3 regions of the Psychrobacillus sp. FSL H8-0483 genome follow, and region 2 is predicted to be linked to each of the others. Evidence: riboswitches for the same ligand, from Rfam matches in the RefSeq annotation. Region 2 holds a riboswitch; each other region holds the start of a gene.
What was found. Region 2 has a riboswitch for thiamine pyrophosphate ahead of thiT (energy-coupled thiamine transporter ThiT). Riboswitches for the same ligand answer to the same signal wherever they lie in the genome.

Region 1 (6,699 bases), 960 kb from region 2:
TTCCCAGCTTCTAGACGAAGAGCAACTAAAAAGAATTGAACAAGAAGGTATCAATCTTGTAGTTAGAAAAGAAAATAATGTCGAGTACGCTTCCCCCACTCTTGATAAGCAAGCATTGTCTATCTCTCTCCCTGGATTTGAAGAAACAAATATAAATACGCGAGATTCGATAAAAATCGATAATTCTTTTTTCACATATGTGAAATTCGACTTTTATTTTCCAGATAAAAGCAAAGGAAGTATATTTGTATTGAGAAAGGCAAGTTCCTATGCCGAGTTGGCTAAGGAGTTGTTTCCAATTTTATTTGGCCTATTACTATTTCTGTTTATAGTAATTATTGGACTTTTAAACTATTTAGTATCGCGAAGTATTATCCTTCCCATATCTATTCTGACAAATGGTGCACATCGAATAAAATCAGGAGATTTAAGCTTTGAAATCAAAGCCACTTCGAATGATGAAATCGGACAGTTAAATAGGTCTTTTGAAGAAATGAGAATTAAATTAAAAGAATCTGTAAATCTTCAGCTACAGTATGAGGAAAATCGGAAAGAACTACTATCCAATATTTCGCATGATTTGAAGACACCCATTACCTCGATTATTGGATACGTTGAAGGAATAAAAGACGGTGTGGCTAATACCCCTGAAAAAACGGATAAATATTTATCCATCATTCACTTAAAAGCAAAAGATATGGATTCATTGATAGACGAATTGTTCTTGTTCTCCAAATTAGACTTAAAAAAAGAACCCTTCTCTTTTGAAATCATCGAACTGAATCAGTATATGCGAGACTATGTAGAAGAACTTCATTTAGAACTACTTCAAGACGGAATTAAAATTGAATTTGATCTAATGCATAAGCCGATGTACGTGGCAGCAGATAGAGAGAAACTAAAAAGAGTAATGGTTAACCTAATTAACAATTGTGTGAAATATATGGATAAAGTTCAGAAGAACATTACCATTTCTCTAATTGAAGGAAATAATGATATCACTATTAAAATCACAGATAACGGTCAAGGAATAGAACCTTCCGCTTTACCTCATATTTTTAATCGTTTTTACCGAGCTGAACAATCTAGAAACTCACAAACAGGTGGAAGTGGCTTAGGACTTGCGATTGCAAAACAAATTATCGTGGAGCATGGTGGAGAGATTTGGGCAACGAGCGAATTAGGAAAAGGTACAAATGTTTTCTTTACCTTAAGGAAAGGAAGTTAAAATGAAAAATATCTTACTTATTGAAGACGAAGTTAGTATCGCAGAATTACAAAGAGATTATTTAGAAATCAATAATTTTACTGTCGATATGCAGCATACTGGTGATGCTGGACTCCAACATGCCCTTCAAGGTAACTATGACTTAATTATTCTAGATATCATGCTTCCAGGAATAAGTGGATTTGAGATATGCAAACAAATACGTGCTGTCAAGAACATCCCTATATTATTTGTTTCTGCCAAAAAGGAAGATATCGATAAAATTCGAGGTCTTGGTTTAGGTGCTGACGATTATATTACAAAGCCTTTTAGTCCAAGTGAGCTGGTTGCTAGAGTTAAAGCACATTTGGCACGATATGAACGCTTAGCCGGAAATCAAAACAAATCAAACACAATCTATATTCACGGAATATCCATTGATAAATCATCACGTAGAGTCCATATAAACGGGGAAGAAGTACCATTTACAACAAAAGAATTCGATTTGTTCGTTTTTCTTGTAATGCACCCAAACCAAGTGTTGAGCAAAGAGCAACTTTATGAAAACATCTGGGGTTTTGAGTCAGCTGCAGATGTTTCTACTGTAACCGTCCATATTGGAAAATTACGTAGCAAAATTGAAAGAGAACCTGCTCATCCGAAATTACTAGAAACCGTTTGGGGAGCCGGATATCGCTTTAATGTTTAAATAATAAGCTTTACCAGGGGCTGTCTCTAAAGTCATACATTGACTGAGAGATGGTCCCTTTTCCAATGTATTGATTTCCGTTCCAGACGGACGCTTTCCGCGGGCATGGCTTCAGTCTCCTCGTCGCTTTCGCTCCTGCGGGGCCTTCAGCTCATGCTATTCCCGCTGGAGTCACCGTCTTTCACTACAATTAATTGCCTACAAAAAATAGTAGTTTTAATAAAAAGTATACAAAAAACAGGTGTAGAAAAGACTCTTTTTTTACACCTGCTTCAATTTATGGACTTATTGGACAGCCCCATTTTTTTATTTATATTAAGAAATGTTATTAAAAAGTTTATCCTTTTTTAAGAAATTGATTAGTTAGATTTTAGGATTTAGGACTAATATAGTTTTTAGGAATAACAAGTCTACAAATAGCAACACACAACTAAACTGAGGAGATGTCATCATGAAAAAAGCAAAATTATTATCACCTATACTACTTGGATTGACATTAGCAATAACAGGTTGTAATACGGAAACACAAAACAATCAAAGTGAACAAAAACAAGAACAACCTCAAAAGGAAACACAAAACGAAGCACAAATCTCGGATTTACAAGCGTTAAATGCGATGACATTACAAATAACATTCTCTACGCCATTATTGGAAGAAGACGTTAATCCAGATAATCTGGATATAATAAAGAAAAACTTTGAATTTGATCATGAGTTAAGCTTAGTCAATGTTCCTAGATTAAAAATCGGTTCGGAAAGCACATATATTATTCCTGTTACCATACAAAAACCAGGAACAACTTATACTGTTATCTATAAAAATGGAGAAAAACAATCCTTTGAAGCAAGTGAAGAAAAAATTAATTTAAGCCAAACCAAACAAGTTACAAACGATACGTTTGAAATTGAATCTTTTAAGGAAGATGGCGTAACAGATTATGCGAATATTATTGAAGCATATAAGGCCGGTAGAGGTGATCTTTCTTTTCAAGTAGATGACGAAAATAAAGATGACAATGGAAACCAATATCAAGTGATATCTTCTTTACGAGATCGTACAGTATTAATTACAGCAGATAATGGAGAAGAAATTACAGCGAATTATGTACCCTTTACCCAAGCAGCAGATGGTAGACAAGCACCAAAATTCCGTTTATCAGAAGGACAAACTTTAACACCTGGTACAACATATACTGTGTCATCTGATTGGGCAACAATTAAAAATCCAACCTTCGAAACGAAAGAGATTGCTCCGTTGACAGTCAAATCAGCAGAAGCAATTGATGATAAATCATTCCAATTAACATTAGATAAAGATCCTGGTATGGAATTACTTGCAGGTCGAAGCGTAGAATTACAAGCTGAAGATGGAAGCAAGATTCAAGCACAATATCGCTTCTCTTCTCGTAAAGGTGCAGTTGGTATCTTTGATGTTAAAGACAATACATTAAAGCCCGGTGCAACATATATTGTGGTTCCAATGAACGATTGGGCTACAGCAAGTGATGTATCCTTAGTGACTAAATAATATAAGAACAACGAAATACCAGATCAGAGAAATGGAAATAGCTCTGATCTGGTATTTTTTATACTACTCTATTCTCTGGCTCTTTATTCTCCAAAACTGCTTCAATATCGTCAGCATTCATTTGCATCATAGCAATTCTCGTACGGATGGTTGCACTTCCGATATGCGGTAGCACAGTAACATTCGGTAATGTGAGTAATGGGTGGTCTAAAGGAACTGGTTCCACTTCGAATACATCTAGACCAGCAGCCCAGATTTTATTTGTCGTTAATGCTTCGTATAGGGCTTGTTCGTCAATGACTCCACCACGCGCAACATTAATGATTGCAGCGGTTTCTTTCATCAATTCTAGTTCACGTTCTGCAATTAATCCCTTCGTTTCAGGTGTTAATGGCGTTAACAGAACGATGAAATCTGATTCCTTCAGCAATGTATCTAATTCTGCATACGTAAAACCGTACTTTTCTTCGGATTCCATTTTTCTTGTTCGATTATGGTAAAGAACATTCATATCAAAACCTTTTGCACGCCTTGCAACGGCTTCTCCGATTCTCCCCATTCCAATGATACCAAGGGTTGCACCAAAAACATCCATCCCTGTATACTGCATTGGTGACCGTGACTTCCACTTACCTGCACGAAGATCACGTTCTGCCTCCATTACACGACGAGCAGTAGCTAGAAGTAAAGAAAATGTTAAATCTGCAGTAGTTTCTGTTAAAACTCCTGGAGTATTTGTTACGATAATTCCATGCTCTTTTGCTGCGTCAACATCGATATTATTGTATCCAACCCCTAAATTACTAATCAATTTTAAATTTGGCAAACTTTCAATAAGTGCTCGATCCAATTTATCAGAAAGCATAGTCCAAATTGCATGAGCATCTTTTGCTTCTAACTTTAACTCCTCATAAGTCATTTGCACATCATCACTATGCCACATCTTTACTTCAAATTTTTCCCTTAATGGGTTCACAACTTCATCTGGTAATTTGCGCGTAATTAATATTTTTTTCAAATTTGTAACCTCCAAATATTCTGATAGCTTAAGCATGGACGAAAGTATGAAATTTTGCAACTGCATTTACAATGCTAATTTCGTAGGGTATACTGGGGGCACATTAAAAAAACTACATACCGTTTTCTGCACTAGGGGTGCCCACTTTGGCTGTGATGAGAGCTTTTTAGCTCCGATCCCTTATTACTCGATCAGGATAATACCTGCGTGAGGAAGTGCAGTGACTTTCCGAATTTTTTTATATTGGATAAGTGGCTGCATCTTCACGGATGTGGTCTTTTTTTATGAAAAAATTTAGGAGGTTTTATGATGCAATGTGGTTTAAGCCCAATCGTCGGATTTCGTTTTTCGTTACATCCGATGACCAATGATTTTATTTCCGTCATTAAAGGAGCACTTCAAGATACGGATACGACGAATGTATGGATGCATACAGATGACGTATCCACAGTAATTCGAGGGAAGCAAGTACATGTGTTTAATGTGGCAAAGGCAATCACGTTGCACGCTGCCAAGACTGGCGTGCACATTGCGTTATCTGGTACATTTTCTGCGGGTTGTCCTGGTGATACAGCCGGAGATGTATATTTAGACAAAGGAGATGAAGTAGCGAATAAAGATATGACAAAGCAATACGTGTCTTCCCAATTTGCACTTTATCCGATGAATAATCAAAATTATATGGACATTATTTACCGAGAAGTAGATCGTGCGAAGGAGCGTGGTGTTTTCAATGATTCCATGCACTATGCAAGTGGTATTCACGGCGATATTCATGACGTGTTTGCATTTTATGAAGAGACATTTACGCATGCCCGCTCAGAAGAACATAAGCATTTAGTGATGACGGTTTCGATGAGTATAAATAGTCCTTCGCACGGAGGTCTTTAATATGTTGAAATCTTGGAAGTTAAAAGAGATTGTACTCATGTCTTTATTTGCAGCCGTGTTTGGAATCGTGTATCTACTATTCTTACATGTCGGGAATATTTGGGCAGGTTTTATTGGGCCAATTGCGTATGAATGGATTTTCGGCATCTGGTTTATCGTATCGATTATTTGTATGTATATTATTCGCAAGCCTGGTGCGGCGGTGATTTCAGAAACGATTGCAGCGGCTATTGAAGTGTTGCTTGGAAATGCAGTTGGTCCGAGGTTAATACTTTCAGGAGTTATCCAAGGTTTAGGTGCCGAGGCCGTATTTGCTGCAACTCGTTATAAACGCTTTGATCTGTGGGTATTGATGCTAGCTGGTGTTGGATCATCGTTATTTAGCTTTGTCTACGGGTACTTGTTAGGTGGATTTACGGTGTATAGTACTGGTTATGTCGCGCTCATGTTAGGTATTCGAATTTTGAGTGGAGCTTTACTTGCAGGTGTTGGCGGAAAAGGGATTGCCGACGGATTGCTTGCGACTGGGTCGCTAAGAGGCTATGCAATTTCACGTCCTAAAAAAGGTGATGTTCGTGCATGATGTCATCCATTTTGAACAGGTAAGTTTTCGTTATCCAGATGAGGAGAAATGGATATTGGAGGATTTCTCCTTTTCTATTCAGCGTGGTGAACGTGTGGTCATCACTGGACCTAGTGGTTGCGGAAAAACGACGTTACTTTATTTGTGTAATCGCTTGTATCCTGATAACTGCGATGGTGTTTTGTCTGGTTCCGTAAAATTGTTTGGACAGGATAGTTTGTCGTTCGTTCCTGGAGAAATAAATCACAGGGTAGCGACTGTGTTTCAGGATCCCGATGCACAGTTTTGCATGCAGACGGTAGAAGAAGAGCTAGCTTTTACACTAGAAAATTTACACGTCCCAAGAGAAGAAATGGACAAAAGAATATGCGAAGTGTTGGTTTTAACGGACTTAAGCGAGTTTCGTCATGCAGTTATTCAGCAGCTATCTGGCGGTCAAAAACAACGAATTGCTACTGCCTGTGCACTGATTATGAATCCAGAGGTTTTGTTACTAGATGAGCCACTTGCGCATTTAGATCCATATACTGCAAAGAAATATGTGAATTGGTTGGATAGGTTGCAGAAAAAACGAGCAATGACCGTTGTTGCTATTGAGCATCGATTGGATATCTGGGGAGATTTTTTTGAAAGAAGCATATCGTTAAATCAAACGGAGATTGCTTCTACTATAGAAAAACGGAATAGCACGAAACAAGAAAATACTTCGCTTGTCGTTCATAAAGTACAAGCAAAGATCTTCTTGCAAGAAACTAATTTTACG
Region 2 (6,699 bases):
TTAATAGAACCGAAATTTCGTGGAGATACATACGCCTCTATTCGATTTAAATGGACATGTTCAAATCCAAACGCTTTAACTAGATGAACCGCCTCTGATGCAATACCTTTCCCTACAAATTGTTGATCCATTGAATATCCAATAAGACCGCTGGAAAATGGCATTCGCTTTAAACTATATAAAGAAATATTGCCGATTATTTGATCTGTCTTATGCTCAAAGATACCAAAGCTAAACTCTCTTTTCTCTTCCATGAGCATAAGAGATTCTCTGATTTTTTCTCGTTGAACAGTTGTCGTATAATAATCATCCCGATGTAATGGTTCAAAGATGGACCAATACATCTTATTTCGATACACAATATTTGCAAGGCTTGGTGCATCTTTTATGTTTAATGTCCGTAAATAACAAGTATCCCCTTCTAAATAAATCAAACACCTTCACCCTTTTGCATTAGTTAATTGCATAAACTCATTCACATCCTGAATGCAAAGGTCAATTCCTTTTATCCAAAACGCTTCTTTCGTAATATCTTCTTCTAAATGCTTCATGGCCAAATCTTCTACGGTCATAACTGCTGTATCTTGTAGTAAAGCAATATATTTTTCTTCAAAATTAGTTCCTTCATTGATTGCTTTCGCATAAATGCTTAAGGAGAATAAATACCCAAATGTATATGGGAAGTTATAGAAAGGAACTTCCGTAATATAGAAGTGCAATTTAGATGCCCAAAAATGAGGATGCGTTGTTATTAAAGCATCACCATATGCCTCTTTTTGAGCAGTTTCCATTAATTCATTTAATCTCGCTGCAGAAACTATTCCATTCTTACGTTCTTCGTAAAATCTAGTTTCAAATAGAAAACGTGCATGGATGTTCATGAAAAACGCAACACTTCGCTGAATTTTATCTTCTAGAAGAGCAATTTTCTCATCATTTGACTTCGCTTCTTTTACTGCTGCGTCAGCTACAATCATCTCAGCAAATGTAGAAGCTGTTTCGGCAACACCCATAGCGTACTGACGGTTCATCCAGTGTACCGGTCTTAAAGCATATGAATGGAAAGCATGTCCTAATTCATGAGCTAGTGTAGAAACATTGGACATAGATCCACTATACGTCATGAAGATACGTGACTCTTCTGATGCCGGCATATCCGTACAAAATCCTCCTGGACGTTTATTCGGACGATCTTCAGCTTCTATCCAGCCTTGTTCAAATGCATTTCTTGAGAACGCTTCTAGCTTAGGACCAAATTCTTTAAAATGCTTTAAAATAAACGCTGCTCCTTGTTGGAAGTCCATCTTCTCTGTTGACGCACTCACTGGCGCATCTAAGTCATACCAATGCATACCATCCTCGCCTAGCATAGCCGATTTTTTATTTAAATATTCGACAAATGGTCCTTTATTTTTGGAAATAGCTCCCCACATTGCATCCAGTGTTTCTTGTTTCATACGGTTTATTTGAAGTGGTTCTTGTAAGACAGAATCCCAACCTCTTTTTTCATAAATAGCTAATCGGAAACCGGCTAAGTGATTTAGCGTTTTTGCAAAGAACTCCTCTTTTTCAGTCCATGCAGCTTCTAACGCTTCGAAAGATTCCTGGCGAATTGTTGCATCTTCATGAGAGCTTAAGTTATTTGCTTGACCAACAGAAAGCTCTTTCTTTTCTCCATCAATCGTTAATTTGATACGAATATCACCAACAAGTAAATCATATAGTTGACCCCAAGCGTGATAGCCATCCACACCAAGTGTAGTAATCATATCTTCTTCTTTTTCTGAAAGCATTTTCTTTGCTTCTTCTCTCCATTCATTTAATACAAAAGCAAATGCCGAGAGTTCTTCTGTTTGCAGTAATTCTTGCCATATTGTTTCTTCCGTCTTACTAAAGACTTGTTGAATAACAAGCATTTGGGAAGAAAATTTTGCATACATGGAACCAACTTCTCCTTGCAGTAATGCAGCTTTTTTATCCGTTGTATCTTGAGCCAAGAAACAGCCAATTACTGCTCCTCCTTCAGACAAATTCAACGCAATATCCTTCACTTCGTTTATTATATTTTCAATTTGGTGTACATCTTTTACGGAAGTTGGTACAGAGAGTTCTTGTAGTATACTTTCGAAAGCAGTCAATTTAGCTTTCACTTCATCTAAATGTGTGCGAAGGGCAGGTGAACTACTCCCTCCTTTGAAAAAACGGTCTAAGTCCCATACTAGTGGATAAGCTTGTTCAAGCATGTGGATATTCCTCCTATAAAGATAGTTTAGAAGTCTATTATATCATGTTTTGTATAATTAGAATTATTCTGTTTTTAGTCACATAACATTCATAATTGTCATTTGTAGTAGGGATATTTCAAAGGTATACTTATTAAATAGAAGGAGGGGAATCCATGGTAAAGATCATACTTTTGATTTTCAGTTTTATCTCTACTGTTACTGTGAATATACTCGCAGACACACTTCCTATAAACAATCAAACCTCTGAGGCTATATCAAATAGAATACCTGCATTATTCACGCCAGCTAATTATGCATTTTCCATTTTGATTCTTATCTATATCTTATTAGCATTTTGGTTATGGAATGTCATTCGTGAGTATAGAATTACGTCCAAAATTCCATGGAATCGCGTGTTATTATTCGTTGCTAGTTGTATTTTTAATATTGCGTGGATCTTTTTCTGGCATTATGAACTATTTAGTTATTCTCTCATTACGATCATTGCCTTACTTTGGACTTTTTTTATTCTTTATATGACTTATTCTACAGAAGAAGAAAACTGGAAGAGTAGAGTACCTATTTCTATTTACTTAGGTTGGACTTTTGTTGCTACAATTACCAATCTTGACTTTGTTTTAACCTATTATGAGTTTGGTGGATTTGGAATGACGACATCACTATGGGTTGTTATTTTCATGACCATAGCTACAGCCATCGCTCTTCATTTCCGCTATCATTACAATGATCGGGCTATTGTCCTCGTTTTCATCTGGGCTTTTATTGGAATTGCTGCTCGTCACAAATTTGATGATTTATTAATTACATCGGCTTCTTTATTCTTAAGTAGTGTACTCCTAGTAGGAATATTAGTTATCAAAAAAACGCCTTCGAAACGTTAAAGTTCGAAGGCGTTTTTCTATTTAATCTAATTTTGTTAATAAAATCGGAGCTTCTTTTGTAACGATAATCGTGTGCTCAATTTGCGCAACTAATGATTTATCTGGTGTTACAAATGTCCAGCCATCTCCCGATTCGACAATATGCTCTGCTTTTTCAGAGATAAAAGGCTCTACTGCAAGTACCATGCCCTCTTTTAAAATCGTCGGATCCCAAGCATCGTAGTAATTCAAAACATGCTGAGGTGCTTCATGTAGGGATTTCCCAATTCCATGACCAGTTAGATTCATGATTACATGCAAACCATTATCCTTCGCTTCTCTTGCAACAGCTTTCCCGATTTGATTTAAACGGGCACCTGCTTTTACTTTTAACATCGCACGATTAAATGCACTCTCTGCTACTGCACATAATTTTTCTTTTTCCGGATAACCTTCTCCAACGACAAAAGAAATACCTGTATCTGCAAAATACCCATCCAAAGAACCTGATACATCAATATTAACCATATCGCCTTCTTTAATAACACGTGAACCTGGAATACCATGTGCCACTTCTTCGTTCACACTAATACAAGTATATCCTGGGAAATCATATTCTCCCATAGGTCCTGAAATCGCGCCATTTTCTTTGAAGAGCTTGCCACCGATTTCATCGATTTCTTTAGTTGTGATACCAGGTTTAGTTGCAGCTTTCATTACGTCTCGAACTTCCGCAACAATACGCCCTATTTTTTTTAACGCCTCTAACTCTTCATTTGTTTGTACAATCATCTTATAAGATCCCTTCTTCACTTAACTGTACAATAATCATATCATATTTATGCTTTATTCGGCAGTACAAGGCGTGGAGCTTTTACAAACAAAATCACACAGATAAATGCCGCCAGTAAAAATACTGGAATCATATAGGTAGAATTATATATTAGCGAATATAAAATTACATTTTGATCACCAGCAAATTCTCCAAAGAACAGTATTCCAGAAAGTACATGTGCAAGGTAACGAAGAAATGCTGCAATGAATGCCCCAGTAATTACAGCAGTAGCCATCTTCATCTTATCCTTCTGTTCAAACGCTTTCATAAATGCAGGTCTTAATAATCCAGCAAATCCTGCTACCATAAATGCAATAAAGTAGTCAATTGCTACTTGTATAATAACGATTTCAAATGACAACGGTGCAGCATAAAAACGCCCTGTAACTACTTGTAGTAATCCAATTAAAAAACCAGTAATAAGGCCAGCTACTATTCCACGACGAAAAGCTATTAATATAACTGGAACAAGTACAAAGGTAACAGTCCCACCTTGTGGCATTCCAAATCCTAACATATCTAATACATATCCAAGTGCTGCAAAAATAGCTATTTCCACCAATAACAATACACGTTGATTTTTCATTGTAATCTCCTTTTTTGACCACAAAAAAACGACACCGGGATAGACCCAGACATCGCGCGATTGTCAGTTTCCATCCACATCCCTACGCAAGCATGAACTTACAGGTTCTAAGGGTACTATCTCAGCCGCTTAAGCGACGCCCCTTGTGGTTATGAATTATTTAGTTCGAGTTCATTGTAGCTGAATGAAGTAAGCAATGCAACCCCTTATGTTATCATTGTAATAATATTGGGAATTTAATATAAGGGGTGTTTGGAATGATTAACTTATTGAAAAATCTAATTCGCATAAAGAGTGACGACGTACAAGGAGCAAACGAAGCACTATTATTTTGTAAAGCATGGCTCGAGGAAAGAGAAATCGTTCCAATAATATATGAGCATGAATCTCAGCTTATGCTTATTGCGGAGATAGGAAGCGGTGACGAATGTATCGTTTGGAATGGTCATGTGGATGTAGTCCCTGGAAATCCAACACAATTTCAACCATATGTAGAGGGAGATTATTTATATGGACGTGGCTCTGCAGATATGAAAGCTGGGGTAGCTGCTATGATGGATGCATTTTATGAGCTCTCCAAAAATCCTCTGAAGTTATCCAAAAAAATTCAACTTCATCTAGTAACAGATGAAGAAACAGGCGGAAATACTTCTCACTATCTAGTAAGCAAAGGTTATAACGGTAATTTTGTTATTTGCGGAGAGCCTACGCATTTACATATCGGACTTCAAGCAAAAGGGATTATACAATTAGATATCGTGCTTAAAGGAAAATCCAGTCATGGAAGTCGTCCTTGGGAAGGGGTCAATGCAATTGAAAAAGCATTTGCATTTGATCAAGAAATGCGAAAACTATCCTTTTTAACGGCAAGTAGTGCGTTTTATGATTATCCCTCACTAAATTTGGCAAAAATACATGCAGGAGACCGTTATAATGTTGTTCCAGATAAATGTGTACTAAGCTATGACATTCGCTATGTTCCAGGACAAAATCAAGATGCTATTATTGATGAGATACAAAATGCTGCTAATCATTTTTTTGAAAGTGAAGTGGTTATTCATTCTACTGCTCCTGCAGTAACGACAGAGGATAATAATAGCTATGTAGAAAAGCTACAAGGCATTACTTCTAAAATTATGGACAGACCTACTAATCTATTTGGGCAGCATGGTTCAGCGGATACTCGTTTCTATGCAGAGCAAGGTGCTGGTGCAATTGAGTTTGGACCAAGCGGAGCAGATTGGCATGGAGAAAATGAATATGTGTCTATTTCTTCAGTGGAAAAATATAAGAACATCTTAGTTTCTTTTGCGTTAGCATGAAACTATCAATGCCCGTATATATAGTAAATCACAAGCTAGAAAGGAGATTTATTTGAATGAATAACAACAAATTACTAAGCGCACTATCTTATTTTAGTGTACTATTTGCGCCATTTATACTTCCCATCATTGTTTATTTTATTACACAAGAAAAAGAAGTAAAGTATCATGCGAAAAAGTCATTAATCTCACATGTTGTCCCAGTTATTCTCCTTATTATTTTATTTATAAGTATATTTGCAAACTTTTTCCCATTATTTAATGCTCTACCGTATGAAGAACCTTCATTATGGACAGTATCCGCACCGATATTATTTATTTTCTTGTATATGATTGTTTATATAATCATTCTCATATGGAACATTATTCAAGGCATTAAAGTGTTACGATAATGTTTATTCATATGTAATTGAGGGAATAAAATAATATAGAGATTTAAACGAGGAGCGATAGCAATGAAAGTAAAAAACTTAGTTAAAATTGCGATTAAATGGGCACCAATTGTGTATCCGATCGTTCGTAAAGTATTAAAATCTAAAAAAACGGTAAAATAAAAAAGCGCTAATCAATATGTATCTTACACGGAATAAAGTATAGTTGATTTCCGCTATAGGCGGACGCTTTCCGCGGGGTGAGCGATAAGCCATCACCGCCGCTATGCGTCGTTTGTGATGTCTTATCTGTCTCACTCATCCCGCTGGAGTCGCCGCCTGCCGCTTCAATCAACAAAGTAATAAATGTTCGTAATTGAATGACAAAGTACTATTTATAAAATTAACTCAGTTATCAACTTATTAGAGGGTTTTTCGGAGCAACTTGTTCTAATGGTTTCGGGAATGCTTAGTGCAGA
Region 3 (6,699 bases), 1.0 Mb from region 2:
ATCACCTTTGAACCAATGAAAATGGGCTTTTGGAACGGAATATCTCTCCAAAAGGTCACAAACGATGGGTGCATCTTCATAAACAGCATGAAGGACGATAGGTTTTTCTAATTCCTTACTTAGTTTAATAAATGCTTCTAATAGTTCAATGTACTGGCTGCGTTGAAGTGTCGATAGTTTTTGTTCTTTTCTTAAATAATAAGGAAGCCCTACTTCACCAACTGCAACCATGTCATTTTGATTGCTCTTTATCCAACTGAAAAGTTCATCCATTTGCTTCTCCGTAGGGGGCGTTTGCTCAGGATGATAGCCAAAAGCAGGCTTCACCTTTGAGAATATTTTGGCAAGCTCTTTATTTTTTTTACTTGAGTCTAAATCAAAAGAAACGGATATTAGTGCTTCTAAAGATGAGTCCCTTTCAATGATATCCTTTATTTCTTGATCGTTATAATGATCTAAGTGAATATGTGCATCAATCATTTTTAGCAACTTAATCACTCTCCTGTTTTTTTGAGGGAATAGTAAATTTTCCTTTTCCATTCTAAGAACTCGTCTTCTAGATATAGACTTTCCTCTCTTGGACGTGAAAAAGGAACGTGAAATTCGGCTGCCACTTGAGAAGGTTTATTGGATAAAACAATAATTCGGTCAGATAGAAATAATGCTTCTTCAATATTATGTGTCACAAAAAGGATAGTTCTTCGATGTTCTTCCCAAATAGATAAAAGCCATTTTTGCATATCAAGCCGTGTTAATTCATCTAAGGCAGAAAAAGGTTCGTCCAAGCAAATGATGGATTGTGGACTTAATAATGCTCGAATAAAGGAAGCCCTTTGCTTCATACCACCTGATAATTCATGAGGATACGCATTTTCATAACCCGTTAATCCTGCGATATCGATCATTTCTAATGCTGCTTCTTTTTCTGTTTTTCCTTGAAGTTCTTGCCCTAGTAATACATTTTCAAGAATCGTTCTCCAAGGAAGGAGAGAAGGGGTTTGTGGCATATAGCTAATAAACCCCCGTTTCCCGTTAATGACTTGATGATCTAAGTGAATGGTGCCTTTATCTGGTGAGAGGATTCCTCCGATAAGACTGAAAATAGTACTTTTCCCACTACCTGACGGCCCAATAATCGAAACAAACTCATTCTCTTCAACTGTGAATGCGAGATTCTTGATAACTTCATTTTTGTCAAATTGCATAGAAATATTGGAAACCGTAAGATGACTCACTTCCATTTCGCCCCTTTCAACTGCCACCGAACAAGCCAGCGCTCAATAAGAACAATTAAAGAAAAAAATAATAAACTTAATGTCACAATAGCAAATATGGCCACAAATACTCTATCTGTTCGAAAGGATGAGGAGGCGAGGGTCATATAAACACCGATACCATCCTTCGCTCCAAGCCATTCAGAAATAACTGCCCCCATAACACTGTAGGTTGCGGATATTTTCAAACCTGAAAATAGTGAAGGAAGTGCATAGGGAAGCTCTAGCTTCCAAAATAATTGCTTTTTCGACGCACCTGCCATAATCATGTAATGCTTTAATTCATTGGAAGTTTGCTTAAAACCATCTAATGCGGCAACCGTGATTGGAAAAAAGCAAACGAGCGTGATGACGATTATTTTTGGTAATAATCCAAAGCCAAACCAAATCACTAAAAGAGGGGCCAATACAATAATTGGAATGTTTTGTGAGATGATTAGTAACGGATAAATCGATTCCCGAATGAAAGGGAACAAGTGCAATAAAATAGCCGTAAGTAAACCGATTAGTAAACCTAGTGCAAATCCGAGTAAGGATAGTTTGATGGTTGATAATAAATGTGGGTAAAAATTGGACCAACCATCGAAACCTTCATAAAATATTTTTGTCGGAGAGGGTAAGAGCCAACTAGGAATTCTAAATTTAATCACAATCGTTTCCCATACAATGAATAAAAGGAGGAGAACCAGTAATGGTCTCCACCCTTTCGATACGATTTTCATCATTATCTATATTTCTCCGTAAGTTGATCCATTAAGATGCCTGATGGCTGGTACAATACTTTTATTTGGGAGATAACGTTACTGCTTCCCATCTCAATCATGCGATCGTTCATTTTCGTGATAACCTGAAGTAATTGCTGTAAATCGCCTTCCATTGTTGTTTCGAGAGGATGTACCTCAAATTTTACCCCGGACTCTTGTATCACTCGGATTGCTTCATCAACATACGGAATAACACTTTCTCCATTTTTTGTTTTTGGTATGATTTGAATACTGATCAGTGAATTTGTCATATTATAACCCCTTATTGTGGTAAAAATTCATTTGTAAATGCTTTTTGGGCATCAAGCTTTTTCTCAAGCAGCCCATTGTCAAACATCCACGAAGCATAATTTTCCCATACTATTTGTTTTTGCTCGCCCCATCTTGGTGCATCATCTTGATATTTAGAGGCTAGCCATTCTTGACTTTTTTTAACAAGCTTTGGATCCAATTCAGGCACTTCTTTAATTAAAATGTCGGCAGCATCGGATGGATTTTTAATAGCAAATTCATACCCCTTGGATACAGCTTTTACAAAAGCTTTTACTGTATCTGGGTTTTCTTTAATCATATTTTCATTAGTTGCGAGAACTGGCGTGTAATAATCAAGTTTATCAGAGTAGTCTGTTAAGTAGACCATATTGAGTTTTTCTCCACGCATCTCTGCCTCTACACCAGTCCAACCATAATAAATCCATGCGAAATCGATGTCTCGTTTCACAGCTGTAAAGAAATCAGTATCTCCCATATTAACAAACGAGACTTTATTTACATCAGCATTTTCTTTTTGCATCAAGGAAGAAATAACCGATTTTTCAACTGGTGATCCCCAGCCTCCATATGTTTTACCTACAAAGTCTTTTGGTGTAACAATGTTCTTCGCAGCTGGTGAGGCAAAACCAGATGTATTATGTTGAATGATGGCTGCTATGGAAACAAGAGGAACATCTTGTATACGTGCCTGTGTGATTGATTCTTGATAGCTTATGCCAAACTCAGATTTGCCTGAAGCCACAAGCTGATCTGCTCCAGCATCACCTGGCATAATGATGTCCACATCTAATCCTTCGTCTTCAAAATAGCCTTTTTCTTTTGCCACATATAAACCGGTATGATTCGTGTTTGGTGTCCAATCAAGTACGACAGATACCTTTTTAAGAGAGTGTGTGTCTTTCTTTTTCGTTTCCGTTTCCGATGCTGATTTCGGATTGCTACAACCTGCAAGTATTAATAATGAACATAATACGATTAACCACTTTTTCATTTCTAATCCTCCTGTTTACATAATAAAAAGCACCCTAGAGGAGAACCTAGGGCGCATATAAGCAAACAAAGTTAATTGTTCAAGAATATGTTCCCTCCGCTGGTATCAACCAGATCAGGTTCTAAGAGTCAACATCTTATGGATGTAATCTCAACCGGCAACACCGGTCCCCCTACAATTCTAACTATTAAATTATATTCCAAACTCATTATAACAGAATCCTTTATTTTGACTAGTGAAAAATATGGAAATTTGGTGGAGAGGGGTGAAAAGAAGAAATGATTATTTTTGAAGGGAAGGCACGGGCAAATAAATATAGATTGAATTGAAATTTGATAATTTAGCTACTTGAATGAAATGGCAACTCCAGAAAGGTTATACTGGGCCGAGGATAAAAGTGGAAGGGAAGGAACGGAGGACTCCTGGCTGGGAAAAAGTAATGATCAAAAAAGATAGAGCAAGGCATTTAAATGAGCCTCACTCTATCTTTCTAAATGAAAATCATTAGATTACTGCACTAATTAGTTGGAAGTAAGGAGTATACGTTCGTATCATACGGAACATTATTTTGATACATATAGTTTCTAAGAACCCCTTCTTTTTCAAATCCTAATTTTTCTAACAACACATTGGATGCTTTATTTTCAGTAAAAACAACAGCTCCTATTCGAGTTAAATTTAGCTCATTAAATCCGTACGATATAACTTTTTTAACTGCTTCAGTGGCATACCCATTTCCCCATTGTTCAGGGAAAATTGCATAAGCTATTTCCGCTCTCTTATGTTCAGAAGACCAATTATGGAACCCAATCGTACCAATAATTCCTTCTGTTCCTTTTATCTCAATTCCCCATTTAATCCCTTGTTTTTCCTTATAGTTATTTGAAAAATTCCTAACAATATTTTTAACTTGTTCTATATTTGTTAATGGATTTTGCCCATAGAAACGTAATACATCTTCATTTGAAAAACAATTCAATATCCCTTGTGCATCGTCTTCTATTAGTTCTCTTAAGGTTAACCTTTCAGTTTCTAACACAGGAAACATTCTCCCACTCCTTTTTATACAAACATATAAATGTTTACACATTATTACAACATTCTTGCAAGAATTATTTTTAGGATCAATACCAAAGTCTGTACCTGGTTAAGAACAGCAGCATAGGTTTCCTCTTTATAGTGGCCACTGAAAAAGTACATAGATAAAGCGACCATTCTATAGTCAAATAGTTCATTCATTTCTTTTACGATTACATTATAACAATTAAAATTCCAAGAGGGCGACGGACAAACATTCGCACATAAGATTACCGAAAAAGGAGGAGCTTGAAGTGAAGCAGTCACATCAAGCTCCTCTAAAAATTCCACGGTAAGTAAGGCCAGTGTTTGGTCCAAAGTCCGCTGGAATTGGCTTATGGCATATTGCACTTAAAGGGCAGCTTATGCTACTTTCCTCATTCTCTTTATTAAAAATATTTTATTGTTGTAGGACTAATTATTATGCATTATTATTAAGGTGATAGGAAAAAAGGGGTGTTTTTGTAGTGAAAAGGTCAAAAAGTATTGCATGGAAGTTATCAGGGTTAATTATTGGGCTATTTTTCATTTTATTTCTTGCTTACACCGTAACAACAAGTGTGATTTTGTATAATAAAAGTATAGAAGATTCGGAGACTTCTACACTTCAAAATGCACAATTTTCTGCTCAAAAGATGAGCGATCGTTTTAAGAAAACGAATGATACATTACAAACAACGAAACGAATATTTGAAACAATGCAGTCGAATGGAGAATTATCAGCTGCAGAAGTATTAAGTATACTTGAAAAAAATTTGGCTGAAAATGAGGATTTACTAGGAGTAGCAGCAATCCTAGAAAATGGTTCAGCGAAAGTAGAGTCAACCATTCCTTCGAATCTTATCGATAGCAGTAAACATTTTGTTCCTTACTTATCAAAAGATGGGAATGAGATTTCGACAACTTCTTTAGAAGGATATGAAGACACTGAAAATGGAGATTGGTACTGGATTCCCAAAAAAGAAGGTAGAGCAGTACTTACGGAACCATATGATTATGAAGTAAATGGAAAAACTGTTTCCATGACAACAATATCAGTTCCACTATTTAGCTCATCAGGAACATTTTTTGGAGTGCTAACTGCTGACTTGTCTATTGATTTTCTAACAGATTTGGCAAACTCTATTAAGCCAGAAGGTGGATATGCTGGAATCATTACAGAACAAGGAATGCTGACAGTAAATAGTGCTAACGAAAAGTTAAATGGAACAAACATGCAGGATACGCTTAATTGGTCATCCTTTAAAAATACACTAGAAAGTGGCAAGCCAGTAAGTACGTATTTAGAATCGGAGCAATTAGGAGAAAAATCTTTTAATGCCTTCGCACCAATGATGCTAGAGGGAATAGATGATACATGGTCTGTTCAATTAGTTGTACCAAAATCAAAAATTTTAGAAACATACAATCAAATTCTTTTATTAACAATTGTAGCAGCAATTATAATGATAGTTTTGATGGCAATTGTGACTGCATGGTTTATATTCAATCAATTAAAGCCATTGAAATTTTTGCGAGAATCTATTGAAACAGCAGCAGGCGGAGATTTGACTAAAAAAGTAGACGATAAATTTATTAAATCAGATGAAATTGGTGCAGTTGCCTTAGCTTATAACGATATGTTAGAAAAAACTAATAGTGCAATACATACGGTTTTTAATTCTTCCACACTTCTTAATAAATCGTCTAGCTATGTAAATGAAGCATTTGACGAAATTGTTGCGTCTAGCCAAGAAGTTTCGCTAGCAACGAATGAAATTGCTCAAGGTGCTTCTAAGCAATCAGAAGACACGGAGGAAACGAATCACCGAATGATTGATTTATCTGACCAAATAGATGCACTAACAGCATTGTCTTCTCAAATGGATACATTATCGACTAAAACGAAAGTTTCCACTGAAAAAGGCATGAAAGAAGTAGAAACCTTACGAGAACATAATACTGCAACTAATGAAATGAATGAAAAGGTTCAACAACAAATTGAATCATTAACATCAAACATAGCTAATATCAATCAAGTAATTGCATCTATTCAAGGTATTACAGAGCAAACAAATTTGCTTGCACTTAATGCAAGTATAGAAGCAGCTCGTGCTGGTGAGCATGGAAAAGGTTTTGCAGTAGTAGCGGAGGAAGTAAGAAAGTTAGCAGAGCAGTCAAGAGCTGAGACGGAAGTAATTAAGCAAACCGTGGAAAGTATATTAGAGGATTCTAAACAGACAGTTTCAGTGATCGCTTCTAATGTTGCATTAATGCAAGCACAAAGTGACTCTGTCCATAGCACAGAATCTGCTTTTAAAGATAATCATGAGCTATCAAG

Region 1: another riboswitch for thiamine pyrophosphate. It lies ahead of MHB48_RS01160 (YkoF family thiamine/hydroxymethylpyrimidine-binding protein); the one in region 2 lies ahead of thiT (energy-coupled thiamine transporter ThiT).
Region 3: another riboswitch for thiamine pyrophosphate. It lies ahead of MHB48_RS11205 (ABC transporter substrate-binding protein); the one in region 2 lies ahead of thiT (energy-coupled thiamine transporter ThiT).

The regions. Positions count from the first base shown of each region.
Region 1 is NZ_CP152052.1:223,679-230,377, reverse strand. It holds gene MHB48_RS01180 (HAMP domain-containing sensor histidine kinase) at 1-1,228, shown strand, start outside; gene MHB48_RS01175 (response regulator transcription factor) at 1,230-1,916, shown strand; gene MHB48_RS01170 (hypothetical protein) at 2,368-3,444, shown strand; gene MHB48_RS01165 (D-glycerate dehydrogenase) at 3,503-4,462, opposite strand; TPP riboswitch at 4,586-4,693, shown strand; gene MHB48_RS01160 (YkoF family thiamine/hydroxymethylpyrimidine-binding protein) at 4,772-5,353, shown strand; gene MHB48_RS01155 (ECF transporter S component) at 5,355-5,936, shown strand; gene MHB48_RS01150 (ABC transporter ATP-binding protein) at 5,896-6,699, shown strand, end outside.
Region 2 is NZ_CP152052.1:3,396,799-3,403,497, forward strand. It holds gene MHB48_RS16585 (GNAT family protein) at 1-434, opposite strand, end outside; gene MHB48_RS16590 (M3 family oligoendopeptidase) at 441-2,243, opposite strand; gene MHB48_RS16595 (tryptophan-rich sensory protein) at 2,399-3,127, shown strand; gene map (type I methionyl aminopeptidase) at 3,149-3,898, opposite strand; gene thiT (energy-coupled thiamine transporter ThiT) at 3,946-4,527, opposite strand; TPP riboswitch at 4,590-4,681, opposite strand; gene MHB48_RS16610 (M20/M25/M40 family metallo-hydrolase) at 4,785-5,849, shown strand; gene MHB48_RS16615 (DUF4870 domain-containing protein) at 5,906-6,241, shown strand; gene MHB48_RS16620 (hypothetical protein) at 6,305-6,403, shown strand.
Region 3 is NZ_CP152052.1:2,363,576-2,370,274, reverse strand. It holds gene MHB48_RS11225 (TatD family hydrolase) at 1-489, opposite strand, end outside; gene MHB48_RS11220 (ABC transporter ATP-binding protein) at 495-1,235, opposite strand; gene MHB48_RS11215 (ABC transporter permease) at 1,232-1,999, opposite strand; gene MHB48_RS11210 (thiamine-binding protein) at 1,999-2,289, opposite strand; gene MHB48_RS11205 (ABC transporter substrate-binding protein) at 2,301-3,302, opposite strand; TPP riboswitch at 3,377-3,486, opposite strand; gene MHB48_RS11200 (GNAT family protein) at 3,820-4,350, opposite strand; gene MHB48_RS11195 (methyl-accepting chemotaxis protein) at 4,847-6,699, shown strand, end outside.